One region of the Neorhizobium fuzhouense genome, then DNA from elsewhere that is predicted to be linked to it. Evidence: predicted binding sites of a transcription regulator. Region 1 holds the regulator's gene; each other region holds the start of a gene.
What was found. The regulator PhoB, encoded in region 1, activates phosphate uptake and scavenging genes when phosphate is short. The targets are predictions, from matches to a motif close to TGTCATNNANCTGTCAT.
Positions count from the first base shown of each region.

Region 2: ACEXP3_RS18470 (DUF1045 domain-containing protein) is a predicted target of PhoB. The motif match lies at 2,463-2,479, and genes of this name have one in related genera.
Region 3: ACEXP3_RS06710 (glycerophosphodiester phosphodiesterase) is a predicted target of PhoB. The motif match lies at 2,725-2,741, and genes of this name have one in related genera.

Region 1 is NZ_JBHFFP010000006.1:8,080-12,220, reverse strand. Features, by position in the region: gene pstB (phosphate ABC transporter ATP-binding protein PstB) at 1-573, shown strand, start outside; gene phoU (phosphate signaling complex protein PhoU) at 634-1,344, shown strand; gene phoB (phosphate regulon transcriptional regulator PhoB) at 1,371-2,054, shown strand; gene ACEXP3_RS12190 (GcrA family cell cycle regulator) at 2,220-2,783, opposite strand; gene ACEXP3_RS12185 (aspartate aminotransferase family protein) at 3,213-4,141, shown strand, end outside.
Region 2 is NZ_JBHFFP010000011.1:39,641-43,781, reverse strand. Features, by position in the region: gene phnN (phosphonate metabolism protein/1,5-bisphosphokinase (PRPP-forming) PhnN) at 1-495, opposite strand, end outside; gene ACEXP3_RS18475 (alpha-D-ribose 1-methylphosphonate 5-triphosphate diphosphatase) at 540-1,679, opposite strand; gene ACEXP3_RS18470 (DUF1045 domain-containing protein) at 1,676-2,392, opposite strand; gene ACEXP3_RS18465 (2,3-bisphosphoglycerate-dependent phosphoglycerate mutase) at 2,741-3,376, opposite strand; gene dapB (4-hydroxy-tetrahydrodipicolinate reductase) at 3,400-4,141, opposite strand, start outside.
Region 3 is NZ_JBHFFP010000002.1:596,832-600,972, forward strand. Features, by position in the region: gene ACEXP3_RS06700 (NAD(P)/FAD-dependent oxidoreductase) at 205-1,554, shown strand; gene ACEXP3_RS06705 (SDR family oxidoreductase) at 1,644-2,456, opposite strand; gene ACEXP3_RS06710 (glycerophosphodiester phosphodiesterase) at 2,807-3,664, shown strand; gene ACEXP3_RS06715 (hypothetical protein) at 3,797-4,126, opposite strand.

The sequences.
Region 1 (4,141 bases):
ACCGGCCGCATCACGCTCGATACCGACGATATCTACGATCCGTCGATCGACGTGGTGGAACTGCGCGCCCGCGTCGGCATGGTGTTCCAGAAGCCGAACCCGTTCCCGAAGTCGATCTACGAAAACATCGCCTACGGTCCGCGTATCCACGGTCTTGCCCGCAACAAGGCGGACATGGATCAGATCGTCGAGGCAAGCCTGCAGCGCGCCGGTCTCTGGAACGAAGCAAAGGACCGCCTGCACGAATCCGGCACCGGCCTCTCGGGCGGCCAGCAGCAGCGCCTGTGCATTGCCCGCGCCATTGCCGTGTCGCCGGAAGTCATCCTGATGGACGAGCCCTGCTCGGCGCTCGATCCGATCGCGACCGCGAAAGTGGAAGAGCTGATCCACGAGCTGCGCAGCAATTACACCATCGTCATCGTGACCCACTCGATGCAGCAGGCGGCCCGCGTCTCGCAGCGCACCGCCATGTTCCACCTCGGCCAGCTGGTCGAGGAGAACGACACCGACAAGATGTTCACCAACCCGGATGATCAGCGCACGCAGGACTACATCATGGGTCGCTTCGGCTGATTGCCGCCGCCGATCCCTGCCTGCCGCCTTGTGCTGACACCCCTATCCGAGGACGCCAAAATGCCTTCGCACATCCTTTCGGCCTATGACGAAGACCTGAAATACCTCAACCGCCGCATTTCCGAAATGGGCGGCCTTGCCGAGCAGATGTGCGGCGATGCCGTGCGCGCGCTCGTCAATTCCGATGGCGCGCTTGCCCAGAAGGTCATCTCCGACGACGTGATCCTCGATCACGCCGAGCGCGAGATCCAGGAAAAGGCGATCGTGACGATTGCCAAGCGCCAGCCGATGGCGGCGGATCTGCGCGAAATCATCGGCACGCTGCGCATTGCAGCCGATCTCGAGCGCGTCGGCGATCTGGGCAAGAACACCGCCAAGCGCGTCATTGCCGTGCAGGGCACCGGCGTTCCGCGCAAGCTTGCCCGTGGCCTCGAGCATCTGTCCGAGCTGGCGCTCGTGCAGCTGAAGGAAGTGCTCGATGTGTTCTCCAGCCGCTCGGTGCAGAAGGCGGAAGCCATCCGCCAGCGCGACGAGGAAATCGATGCCATGTACACCTCGCTGTTCCGCGAGCTGCTGACCTACATGATGGAAGACCCGCGCAACATCACGTCGTGCACGCATCTCCTGTTCTGCGCCAAGAACATCGAGCGCATCGGCGACCATGCCACCAACATCGCCGAGACGATCTATTACATTGCAACCGGTGCCCAGCCGGAAGGCGAGCGCCCCAAGGATGATACGTCCAACACGCTTGGTGCCGTGGCCGAGTAAGGCCATACTGACGGAGTGCCTGAACCATGCTGCCCAAAATTGCGGTTGTGGAGGACGAGGAAGCTCTCAGCGTCCTCCTGCGCTATAATCTCGAGGCCGAAGGCTACGAGGTCGAGACCATCCTGCGCGGCGACGAGGCGGAAATCCGCCTGCAGGAGCGGTTGCCGGATCTCTTGATCCTCGACTGGATGCTGCCGGGCGTCTCCGGCATCGAGCTTTGCCGGCGCCTGCGCATGCGTCCGGATACCGAACGCCTGCCGATCATCATGCTGACGGCACGCGGCGAGGAAAGCGAGCGTGTGCGCGGTCTGGCGACCGGTGCCGACGACTATGTGGTAAAGCCCTTCTCGACGCCGGAACTGATGGCGCGTGTGAAAGCCATGCTGCGCCGCGCCCGGCCGGAGGTTCTGTCGAGCGTGCTGCGCTGCGGCGATATCGAACTCGACCGCGAAACGCATCGCGTTCACCGCAAGAGCCGCGAAGTGCGGCTTGGGCCCACCGAGTTTCGCCTGCTGGAATTCCTGATGACATCGCCCGGCCGCGTCTATTCGCGCTCGCAGCTTCTCGATGGCGTCTGGGGTCACGATATCTACGTGGACGAGCGCACCGTCGACGTGCATGTCGGGCGCCTGCGCAAGGCGCTCAACTTTTCCAACATGCAGGATGTGATCCGCACCGTGCGCGGCGCCGGCTATTCGATGGAAGCCTGAGGCGGTCCCCGCACGCCGGTTTTGCCAGACCCAAAACGTTCAACGCCCGGTGGCCCTGCTGCCGGGCGTTTGTCTTGTCCCCAGTCACCGGTCACTGCCGAGCGCGCAAAAAAAACGGGCGCGGGGCCCGTTTTTCGTTCGCATCGGCTGACGATCCCTTAAGGATCAGGCGCGGGCAGCGGCCGAGATGTTGGCGGCCTTGCGACGCTCGTTCACCGGCTGGTAGGCAAGCCGCGCGTGATACTTGCAATAGGGCGAGGTATCGGCAGATTCCGAACCGCAGAAGTGGAAATCGTCCTTCAGCGGGTCGCCCATCGGCCACTTGCAGGTGCGCTCGGTGAGATCCGTCAGCGACAGCTTGCGCGACATCGGCACGACGACATTGCTCGGTGCCTTGAATTCTGCCGGTTCGGCGGCTTCGGCCTCGACCTCTTCCGTCACCAGCGTGGCGCCGAGCGGACGGGTAACGGTGCGGGTGGGGGCGCCGGCCGGGGTGCGGGCGGCAAAGTTTGGTGCGCGCGGCGCCGACGTGGTGCGCTTGGCGGGCGCGGTGCGCGCCGTTGCCTGCGTGCCGCCGGCCTTTGCGCGGCCCGGCAGGTTGAGGCGATGCACCTTGCCGATCACGGCGTTGCGGCTGACGCCGCCCAGCTGTGTGGCGATCTGGCTTGCGCTCAGGCCTTCGGCCCAAAGCCGCTTTAGTCTCTCGACGCGCTCGTCCGTCCAGTTCATGCTGTCTCTCCGCCTTAGAGCATCTGTGCGAGACAGAATCGTTCACCCTCCGGCGGGAGGATTTCCTGCCGGACATACCATATCTATACGTTTGGTGACTAGTTCCGCCGCATGCAGTCTAGTAATTGATCTTTAACCTATCGGCCCGGGGACTCGCTGACAAGAGTCGGTGGAATCGCCGCGAATCGATTTCCGGGTTTTCCCCAACTTGCTTTTAAGGCGAGTCTTTTTTGTCACAGCGCGAAAGCCTGGCGCAAGCCAGCCTCACGCAGCGGAAATCCCCCGGAATTCAAGCGATTTGTTGACAGTTGATCCTGAAATGCAGATAGTGCGCCTGCCGCCGCTCAAGGCGGCATTTTTGATTTCTGGTTTGCGTTCGGGCAGCCCGCGGGCGCTTGGACGGATGATTGCCCAAGGAGTGATGTCGCCATGGCTGAAGCCGCGCTTTTCGACACCTTTGCACGGGCCCCGCTGCGTTTTACGCGTGGCGAGGGGGTCTGGCTCGTGACGGAAACGGGCGAGCGATATCTCGATTTCGGTGCGGGCGTCGCCGTCACCTCCTGCGGCCATTCCAACCCGCATCTGGTCCAGGCCCTGAAGGATCAGGCCGAAAAGGTCTGGCACCTGTCCAACCTCTACGAGATCCCCGATCAGGAGCGGCTGGCCCGTCGTCTGGTCGAGGCGACCTTTGCCGATAAGGTGTTCTTCACCAATTCGGGCGCGGAAGCGCTGGAATGCGCCATCAAGACCGCCCGCCGCTACCATTTTTCCAAGGGTCACCCGGAAAAATTCCACATCATCACCTTCGAAGGCGCCTTCCATGGCCGCACGATCGCGACGATCGCCGCCGGCGGCCAGGAAAAATACATGGAGGGCTTCGGCCCGAAGGCGCAAGGCTTTGACCAGGTTCCCTTCGGCGATCTCGAGGCGCTGAAGGCCGCCATCACGGAAAACACCGCAGCCCTGCTGATCGAGCCGATCCAGGGCGAGGGCGGTATCCGCGTCGTCGCCAAGGAATTCCTGCGCGAGCTGCGCCAGATCTGCGATGACCGCGGCATTCTCCTGATGTTCGATGAAGTGCAGTCCGGCGTTGGCCGTACCGGAAAATTCTTCGCCTATGAGGCAACCGGCATCGCGCCCGATATCATGGCCGTTGCCAAGGGCATCGGCGGCGGCTTTCCTTTCGGGGCCTGCCTTGCAACCGCCGAGGCAGCGTCCGGCATGAAGCCCGGCATCCACGGCACGACCTATGGCGGCAATCCGCTCGCCATGGCCGTCGGCAATGCCGTGCTTGACGTCGTGCTTGCTGATGGCTTTCTGGAAAACGTGCGTGACGTGGCGCTCGTCTTCCGTCAGGG
Region 2 (4,141 bases), on a different contig from region 1:
CTTTTCGACGCTGTCGCTGTTGTCGATCGTGGCGACCCGGTAATCTCCGGAAAGCGGCAGCGTTGCGCGCTGCAGCCGGGCGAGGATGTCGTCGCGGGTTTCGCGCCCGCGCGCCATCAGCCGTTCGGCCAGAATGTCCGGGCGAGCCGTGATGTTGATCACCAGAAGCTGGTCATAGGCCGCCTGAAATAGCGGCAGCGCCGAGCGCGAGCCGTTGGCAACCAGAAGCTGGCCGGCCGCAAGCGCCTCCTTCGTGCGGCGCGGAATGCCGTAATGAAGGCCGTGCGCATGCCAGGACACGGCAAATTCGCCGGCCTGCTCTGCGGCGAGAAAGACCTCGGGCGTCATCCCCTCATGGTCTTCGCCGCCGGCGGAGGCATCGCGGGTAATGCACCGGCGCACGAAGGACACGCGCGGATCACGCGTAAAATAGGCCGCGGCATAGCCGATCAGCGTGTCCTTGCCGGCGCCGCTCGGGCCGACGACCACCGCCATCGTGCCCCCAGCTGTCGCGGTCTCTCTCGCGGGTGGCTGTTGCATCAGGCAACCCGCCGGCCGCTGCGCCACACGGCGCGGGTGATCGGCACGCCATGGCTGCGATGCACGCGCACGAGATCTGCCCGAAGTCCGGCCGCGATTCGGCCGCGATCGTTGAGGTTGACGGTTCTGGCCGGCGTCGCGCTCACCATGGCAATCGCCTGCGGCAGGCTAAGCCCATCCACCGTGTCGGCAAGGATAAAGGGCGCGTGCAGCAGGCTGAACGGCACATAATCAGACGACAGGACATCGAGAACGCCAAGCTCCGCCAGATCGCGCGCGGCGATATTTCCGGAATGCGACTGTCCGCGCACCACATTCGGCGCGCCCATCAGCACGCTCATGCCGGCCGCATGCGAGGCCTTGGCCGCGGCTTCGCTTGTCGGAAATTCTGCAAGGCGCACACCGTGGCCTTCTGCTTCGGCCACATGCGCAAGCGTCGCGTCGTCATGGCTTGCAACGGTAATGCCAAGCGCCGCACAGCGGGCGGCAATCGCATCGCGGTGGGGCGCGGAATATTGCGCCGATGCGGCCATGCGCCGTTCGATAAAGGCATCAAAGGCCTCGTCCGTCATGCCGCGCTTCTTCTTGTAGAAGAAGATATACTGGTCGAGCGACTGGAACTGCCGCTGGCCAGGCGCATGATCCATCAGGGAGGCAAGCCGGACCCGGGGATCACCCTCGAAATCGGAAAACTGTTCCAGCACGTCGGCGCAGGGAACCTCGCAGCGCAGGTGGATCAGGTGGTCGGCCCGCAAGCGTCCGGCCGCGTCGGCGGCTGCAATGGCGTCGGCCAGGGCGCGCATGTCGCCGCGCGCAAAACCGCTGTCCTCGTCCGAGCCCAGCCGCAGGCAGTCGAGCACCGTGGTAATGCCGGAGGTCGCGATCTGCGCGTCATGCGACTGGATGGCCGAGGTCGTGTCCCAACGCACGCCGGGACGGGGCGAATAATGGGTCTCCAGATGGTCGGTATGGAGTTCCACCAGACCCGGGATCAGGTAGTCGCCATCCATGTCCTCGCCGGTTGTCGTGCGGCCTTCGCTGATATCGGCAATCAGGCCGTCTTTGACCTGAACGCTGCCGTCCAGCATCTGGTCTTCAAGCACCACGCGGGCATTGGTCAGGATCAGTTCGTGGCTCATGCGATGGTCTCTCCGGTGTTCGCCTTGCCGGACAGCGGCGCAAGGCGCGCAATGGCAAAGGCGGCGCCGCGTTCCGGTTCGACCGACAGGCCGAGATGGGAAACGGGCAGGGGGCGGTCGGTGAAGGCTGAAAAACGTTCTGTGAGGAGATCGCGCATGCGCGGTTGATCTGCTTCGGCAACGGGGCCGGTCAGCGTCATGTGAAAGCGGAATTCATCAAAGACATACGGATAGCCCCAGCGATCGAGATGGGCGCGCTGCCGCTCCGTCAGTCGCTCGGGGCGACGCCGTGCAATGTCTTCCGGCGACAGCGCTGCGCGAAACGGCTCGAACGCCTCGACCACGGCCGCGCAGAGGCTATCCACGCCCTCTGACGATCCGATCCCGGGCACCAGGGCAAAGAAGAGGCCAAGTTGCGCAAGCACCAGCTTCGGGATGACGACCGGCGCCGCTTGCGCGCAAAAACGTTCGAAGGCTGCCTCAAGGTCTGCCGGGCTGCAGCCTTCGGCGAGCGTGAAGGGCGCTTTCAGCGTCGCATGAAAGCCATAGCGGCGCGGATCGGCCGTCAGCGCTTCCCAGTCGGAAAGCGCCATGCCTGCATCGGAAGGCGGTGTCATCGCGGCGCCGGCAAAAGCATCGCGCCCAAGCCATGCAACGGCGGCGCGGGTCAGCGGGTCATCCTGGGGAGGCGTGAAATAGACGGCGTAACGCACGGGCGGGGGAATCACTTCTGTTGCTGCGGGGAAGTCTAACGGATCGCGTGCCTGCTGCTAGCGGAAAGCTGTGACGCAAGCATGTCAATGAGCGCGCCTTTGCTCTCGCCGTGCCGCGACCTCGCAACCAAATTCGCTTTTGGCGCGTTCACCTTGCAAGAAGAAGACAGGACAACCTTGAAAGACAGGAGACAGGTCAATGGAAACGAGCATTCTCATCACCACTTTCCTCTCGGTTTTTGCCGCAAGCGGTCTTTTGAGCGCCTACTGGTACGCCAAGTAAGTCTTGGGAAAAAATAAAGCGCCGCCGGAGGCCGGCAGCGCTTCGAAATGTCGGAACCGGGCGGCTCAGTGGGCGCCGGACATGTCGCCCAGAACAACCTTCGACGCCACGGTCGAATCGGCGTTCAGCGTGTAGACCATCGGCACGCCGGTCGCGAGGTTGAGCTTCAGGATTTCTTCCTTCGAAAGACGGTCAAGAACCATCACCAGCGAGCGCAGCGAATTGCCGTGTGCGGCCACCAGAACCTTTTCGCCGCGCAGCACGCGGGGCAGGATTTCGGTGAGGTAGTAGGGCCAGACGCGTGCGCCGGTGTCGCGCAGGCTTTCGCCGCCGGGCGGCGGGATGTCGTAGGACCGGCGCCAGATATGCACCTGCTCCTCACCCCACTTGGCGCGCGCATCATCCTTGTTGAGACCGGAAAGATCGCCGTAATCACGCTCGTTGAGCGCCTGGTCGCGGATGGTCTGAAGATCGGGCTGACCGACCTTGTCGAGAACGATGCGGCAGGTTTCCTGCGCGCGCTTCAGAACCGAGGTGAAGGCGATATCGAACTTGATGCCGGTATCGGCCAGCGCCTTGCCGCCGGTGGTGGCCTCTTCCACGCCAAGCTCTGTCAGTTCCGGGTCCTTCCAGCCGGTAAACAGGTTCTTGAGGTTCCAGTCGCTCTGGCCGTGACGAACAAGGACGAGTGTTCCGCTCATGTAATCCTCCAGGAATGTTGAGATCAGTCAGAAAGCCCGAGAACGTCGAGCATGGAATAGAAGCCGGGTTTTTGAGCCCGGGCCCAAAGGGCCGCCGACACGGCGCCACGGGCAAAGATCGACCGGTCGAGCGCCGAATGGGAGAGTGTCACCAGTTCGCCTTCGCCGGCGAGGATGACGGAATGCTCGCCGATCACCGAACCGCCGCGCAGTGTCGCAAAGCCGATCGTGCCGGTTTCGCGTGCGCCGGTATGGCCATCGCGCACCCGAACGGACTGCGTCTTGAGGTCGATGTCGCGCCCCTTGGCCGCCGCCTGGCCCAGAAGAAGGGCCGTGCCGGAGGGCGCATCCACCTTGTGCTTGTGATGCATTTCGAGCACCTCGATATCCCAGCCGGCAGCCGGCAGCGCCTTTGCCGCCTTTTCCACCAGGACGCCCAGAAGATTGACGCCAAGGCTCATATTGCCGGATTTGACGACACGGGCATGACGGGCGGCGGCGGCAAATTTTTCCTCATCGGCCTCGGAGCAACCCGTGGTGCCGATGACGTGGACGATGCGCGCCTGGGCGGCAAGGCCCGCAAACTCCACGCTTCCTGCCGGAGAGGTGAAATCGATGACGCCGTCTGCATGAAGAAAGGCGGCCAGCGGATCGGATGTGACCGGAATGCCGAGAAAGCCGGCGCCGGCCAGTTCGCCGGCGTCCTTGCCGATGAAGGGCGAAGCGTCCCGCTCCACGGCCGCATGCAGTTTGACCCCCGGCATG
Region 3 (4,141 bases), on a different contig from region 1:
CCCGACCAGATTGAGGACCGCAATGACGATGACGACGGCTCCGACAAGCCAGACGATGCTGTTCATACCCAGGCTCCATTTTGTTTCGCTGCTTCAACGATGGCGCGCAGCAAAGGTTCCATTCGCCACGCAGGAACCTTTGACGGAACAATGGGTTCGGATCCGCATCCGGTCCTTTCGCAACCGGAGACGGAGAGAGTACCCATGAGCTTCCACCCCTATACCAGCACGCTGCAGACCGAACGGCCGCAACAGACGCCAGACGGTGCAGCACGCGGCAGGCCCCTTCGGGTGGTCATTGTCGGGGCAGGCTTTGGCGGGCTGGCGGTTGCGCGCGAGCTTGGCAATACGGCAATCGACGTGACGGTCATTGACCGGCGCAATCACAATCTCTTCCAGCCTCTGCTTTACCAGGTGGCAACCGCCGCCCTGTCCCCCGCCGATATTTCCGAGCCGATCCGCCGCACGCTGGGGCGCTATCACAATATCCAGGTGATGCTGGCGGAGGTCACCGGTATCGATGCGAGTGCCCGCATGGTGCTGCTCGATCAGGCGCTTCCGGTGCCTTACGACCGGCTGATCATTGCGACCGGTTCGGACTACAATTACTTCGGCCATGACGAGTGGCGGGCGCTTGCCCCCGGTCTTAAAACCATCCACGAGGCGCGCCAGATCCGCCACCGGCTGCTTGTCGCCTTCGAGCGGGCCGAGATGTCGCAGGACCCCGAGGAGAAGAAGGCGCTGCTCACCAGCGTCATCATCGGCGGCGGGCCGACCGGCGTGGAAATGGCCGGCGCCATTGCCGAGCTTGGCCGCTTCATGATCACGCGGGATTTCCGCAAGCTGGCGCCCGAGCATTTTCGCGTGCTGCTGGTGGAGGCGGGTCCGCGGATTCTCGCTGCCTTCCCGGAGGAACTCACCACCTATGCCAGGCGCGAGCTTGACCGCATGGGCGTGGAAGTGATGACCGGCCACATGGTCGAAGACATCTCGGACGGGATCGTGATCGCCAATGGCGAGACGATCCGCACCGCCAATGTCATCTGGGGCGCCGGCGTCAAGGCTTCGCCGGCCGCCGGCTGGCTTGGCGTCGAGGGCAAGGCCGGCGGGCGCATTCCGGTCGATGGCACTCTGAGGGTATCCGGCCATACCGACATCTTTGCGCTTGGCGACACGGCACTTGGCACGGACGAGACCGGAAAGCCTCTGCCGGCGCTTGCGCAGGTGGCAAAGCAACAGGGCCAGTATCTCGGCAAGGCGCTACGCCATGAACTCCTCGATGGCAAAGCGTCTGCGCCCTTCCACTTCAACAATCGCGGCAATACCGCCGTGATCGGCCGCCATGCCGCCATTTTTGATTTCGGAAAGTGGAGACTGAAGGGCCGTATCGCCTGGTTCCTGTGGGCGCTGGTCCATGTCTATCTGCTGGTGAATTTCGAAAAGCGGCTGCTCGTCACCATCCAGTGGATCTGGCGCTATCTCACCCGCCAGCGCGGCGCACGCCTGATCGACGAAAACGTCACACGATCGATCACGCCGGACAGGCAGTCCTGACCGCCCAAGGAAAAAGGCGGCAGGAAACCCGCCGCCTTCCAAAACCTCGTAGATCTCGCGGCATCCTTCTGCAGCCGACAAGCGACCGATCAGATGATCGGCTTGCCGCCGGTCACCGCAATGGTTGCGCCGGAGACATAGCTGGAGAGCGGATCGGCGAGCATGACATAGGCCGTCGCCAGTTCCGCCGGCTGGCCCGGACGCTTCATCGGCACCTGCTGGCCGAAGGATTTGACCGACTCCTCCGGCATGGTGGAGGGGATGAGCGGCGTCCAGATCGGGCCGGGTGCAACCGCATTGGCGCGGATGCCCTGTTCCGCGAGCATCTGTGCAAGGCCTGCGGTGAAATTCTGGATCGCGCCCTTCGTCGTTGCATAGGCGAGCAGGGACGGGTTGGGGCTATCGGCATTGATCGACGTGGTGTTGATGATGGCGCTGCCCGGCTTCATATGCGCGACAGCCGCCTTCGTCAGATAGAACATCGCATGGATGTTCACCTTGAACGTCAACTCCCATTCCTCGTCGGAAATCTCGGAAATGGAGGGAAATGTCGCCTGATGCGCGGCATTGTTGACCAGGATGTCGATACCGCCCAGCTGCTGGACGGCCGTGTCGATCACCTTGCGGCAATGCTCCGGCGACTGCAGGTCGCCGGCCACCAGCACCGCCTTGCGGCCGGCCTCTTCCACGAGACGTGCCGTTTCCGCCGCATCCTCGTCTTCGTCGAGATAGGAGATCACGACGTCCGCGCCCTCGCGGGCAAAGGCGATGGCAACCGCGCGGCCGATACCGCTGTCGGAACCGGTAATGACGGCCTTCTTGCCGGCGAGCCTGCCCGAACCGCGATAGGAGCTTTCACCGTGATCCGGCACCGGCTGCATCTCTTTGGTGAGGCCAGGCATGGCAATCTTCGGCTGGGAAAAGGGCGGCGTGGGATGGTTTTGTGACATGCGTCAACCTCACTTTCATGATGGGATTCAAGGGTCGAACTCTGCGCAAGGGGCAGATGTTCCCGTTATCCGTACGCGCCAGATCCGGGCCATGCGGTCGCAGGTGATCTGATCACGCCCGCATCGGCTGCGTGAACGATGCCATTCCCCCTCATTTGCATGGACATCGGGTGGATCGCCATGTCACTCCTGCTGCCTGACCATCGGCCTTGAAAAATTCTGTCATCCGGCCGTGCTACGGCATCGACATCCAGGCCCTCCGCCCTGTGCCGGGGGCAAACGTTACAGGTGAAGGTATCCTCATGCACACATCCGCGCCCGGTCTCGACATTCTCCATGACGGGCATCGCACCCGGCTCAAATGGCACCGGCTTCGGCTGACGCTTTCGGCCCCGCTATTTTCCGCCGAAACGATGGCGCTCGGCTTTTCGCTCGGCGCATCCATGGAGCTCGATCTCAGGGTGCGCGGCGATGGCGGCTTCGTGGTGCTGCATGATGCCGATCTGGAAGGAGAGACGAATGGCCATGGCCCGGTGCGCGCGGCATCGGCAGACGATCTGCGCCAGCTTGCCATGAAGGCCGGCGGCACGCCGCCCATTCTCAGCGAAGACCTTGCCCGGATGCTGACCACCGCCCATCCGCAAGCGCTGTTGCAGTTCGACATGAAGGATGATCTTGCAACAATCGGCGAACGCGGCCTGTCGCATCTCGTCGAGCATTTCGGCAGTGCCGACCGCTCGATCATCGTCAGCGCCGGCGATCTCGACCTGATCGTTGCGATCGGACACCGCCTGCCCAATCTCGCCCGCGGCATCGACCCGACCGACAAGCTGCTGGAACTCCTTCACGCCCGCGGCCCGGCAGCCGTGGAGGCCGAACTTCTGTCGGATCTGCAGGGGCCGACGCAACCTGACACGATCTATCTGTCCTGGCCGCTGGTGCTGAAGGCCTCGGCGCAGGGCCTCGACCTCATCTCCCTCTGCCACGCCCATGGCTGCAAGGTGGATGCCTGGACCTTCAACCTTCATAACGCCGAGACCGGTTTCAGCGATGAGGAATGGGCGCATTTCTCTTCCCTCATGGCGCTGAAGCCCGACCAGGTAACGACCGACGAGGCACCGGCGACCGAACGCGCCTGGGCTGCCCGAATGGGCCTTTGACCCGATTGCCAGATGCGCCTGCTGGGGCAGGTTTGCCGGCCGGTGGTAAAGGCGGCGCCATGAAAAACCCCGGAAAGCTGCCTTGAGCGTTCCGGGGTAAAACCGACGATATTTGGCCGAGAAGGATGCCGCTCAGATTTCCGGACAGCCGCGCTCATTGGCAAAGGTGATGCGGCTTGGGCCACGACGGGTAAAGCCCTGCACCACGACGCGGCCGGGCGTTACGCGCACCACTTGCGGATCGCGCAGACCGGAATCGCGGGCGGCGGCGCGGGCTTCGCGTTCGCTGCAGCCGCGGCGCGGCGGGCCGCGGCGGTCACGGTCGTTGTCGCGAATGACCGGACGGATGCCATCCGGGCCAACCCGCAGCTCCATCTGTTGCGCCTGCGCCGACGTCGCAGCGCTCAGGCCCGTCACCGCCATGGCAAGCGCAAGACCCGCGCTCTGGATCACCTTCAGCATGATAGTCTCCTTGTC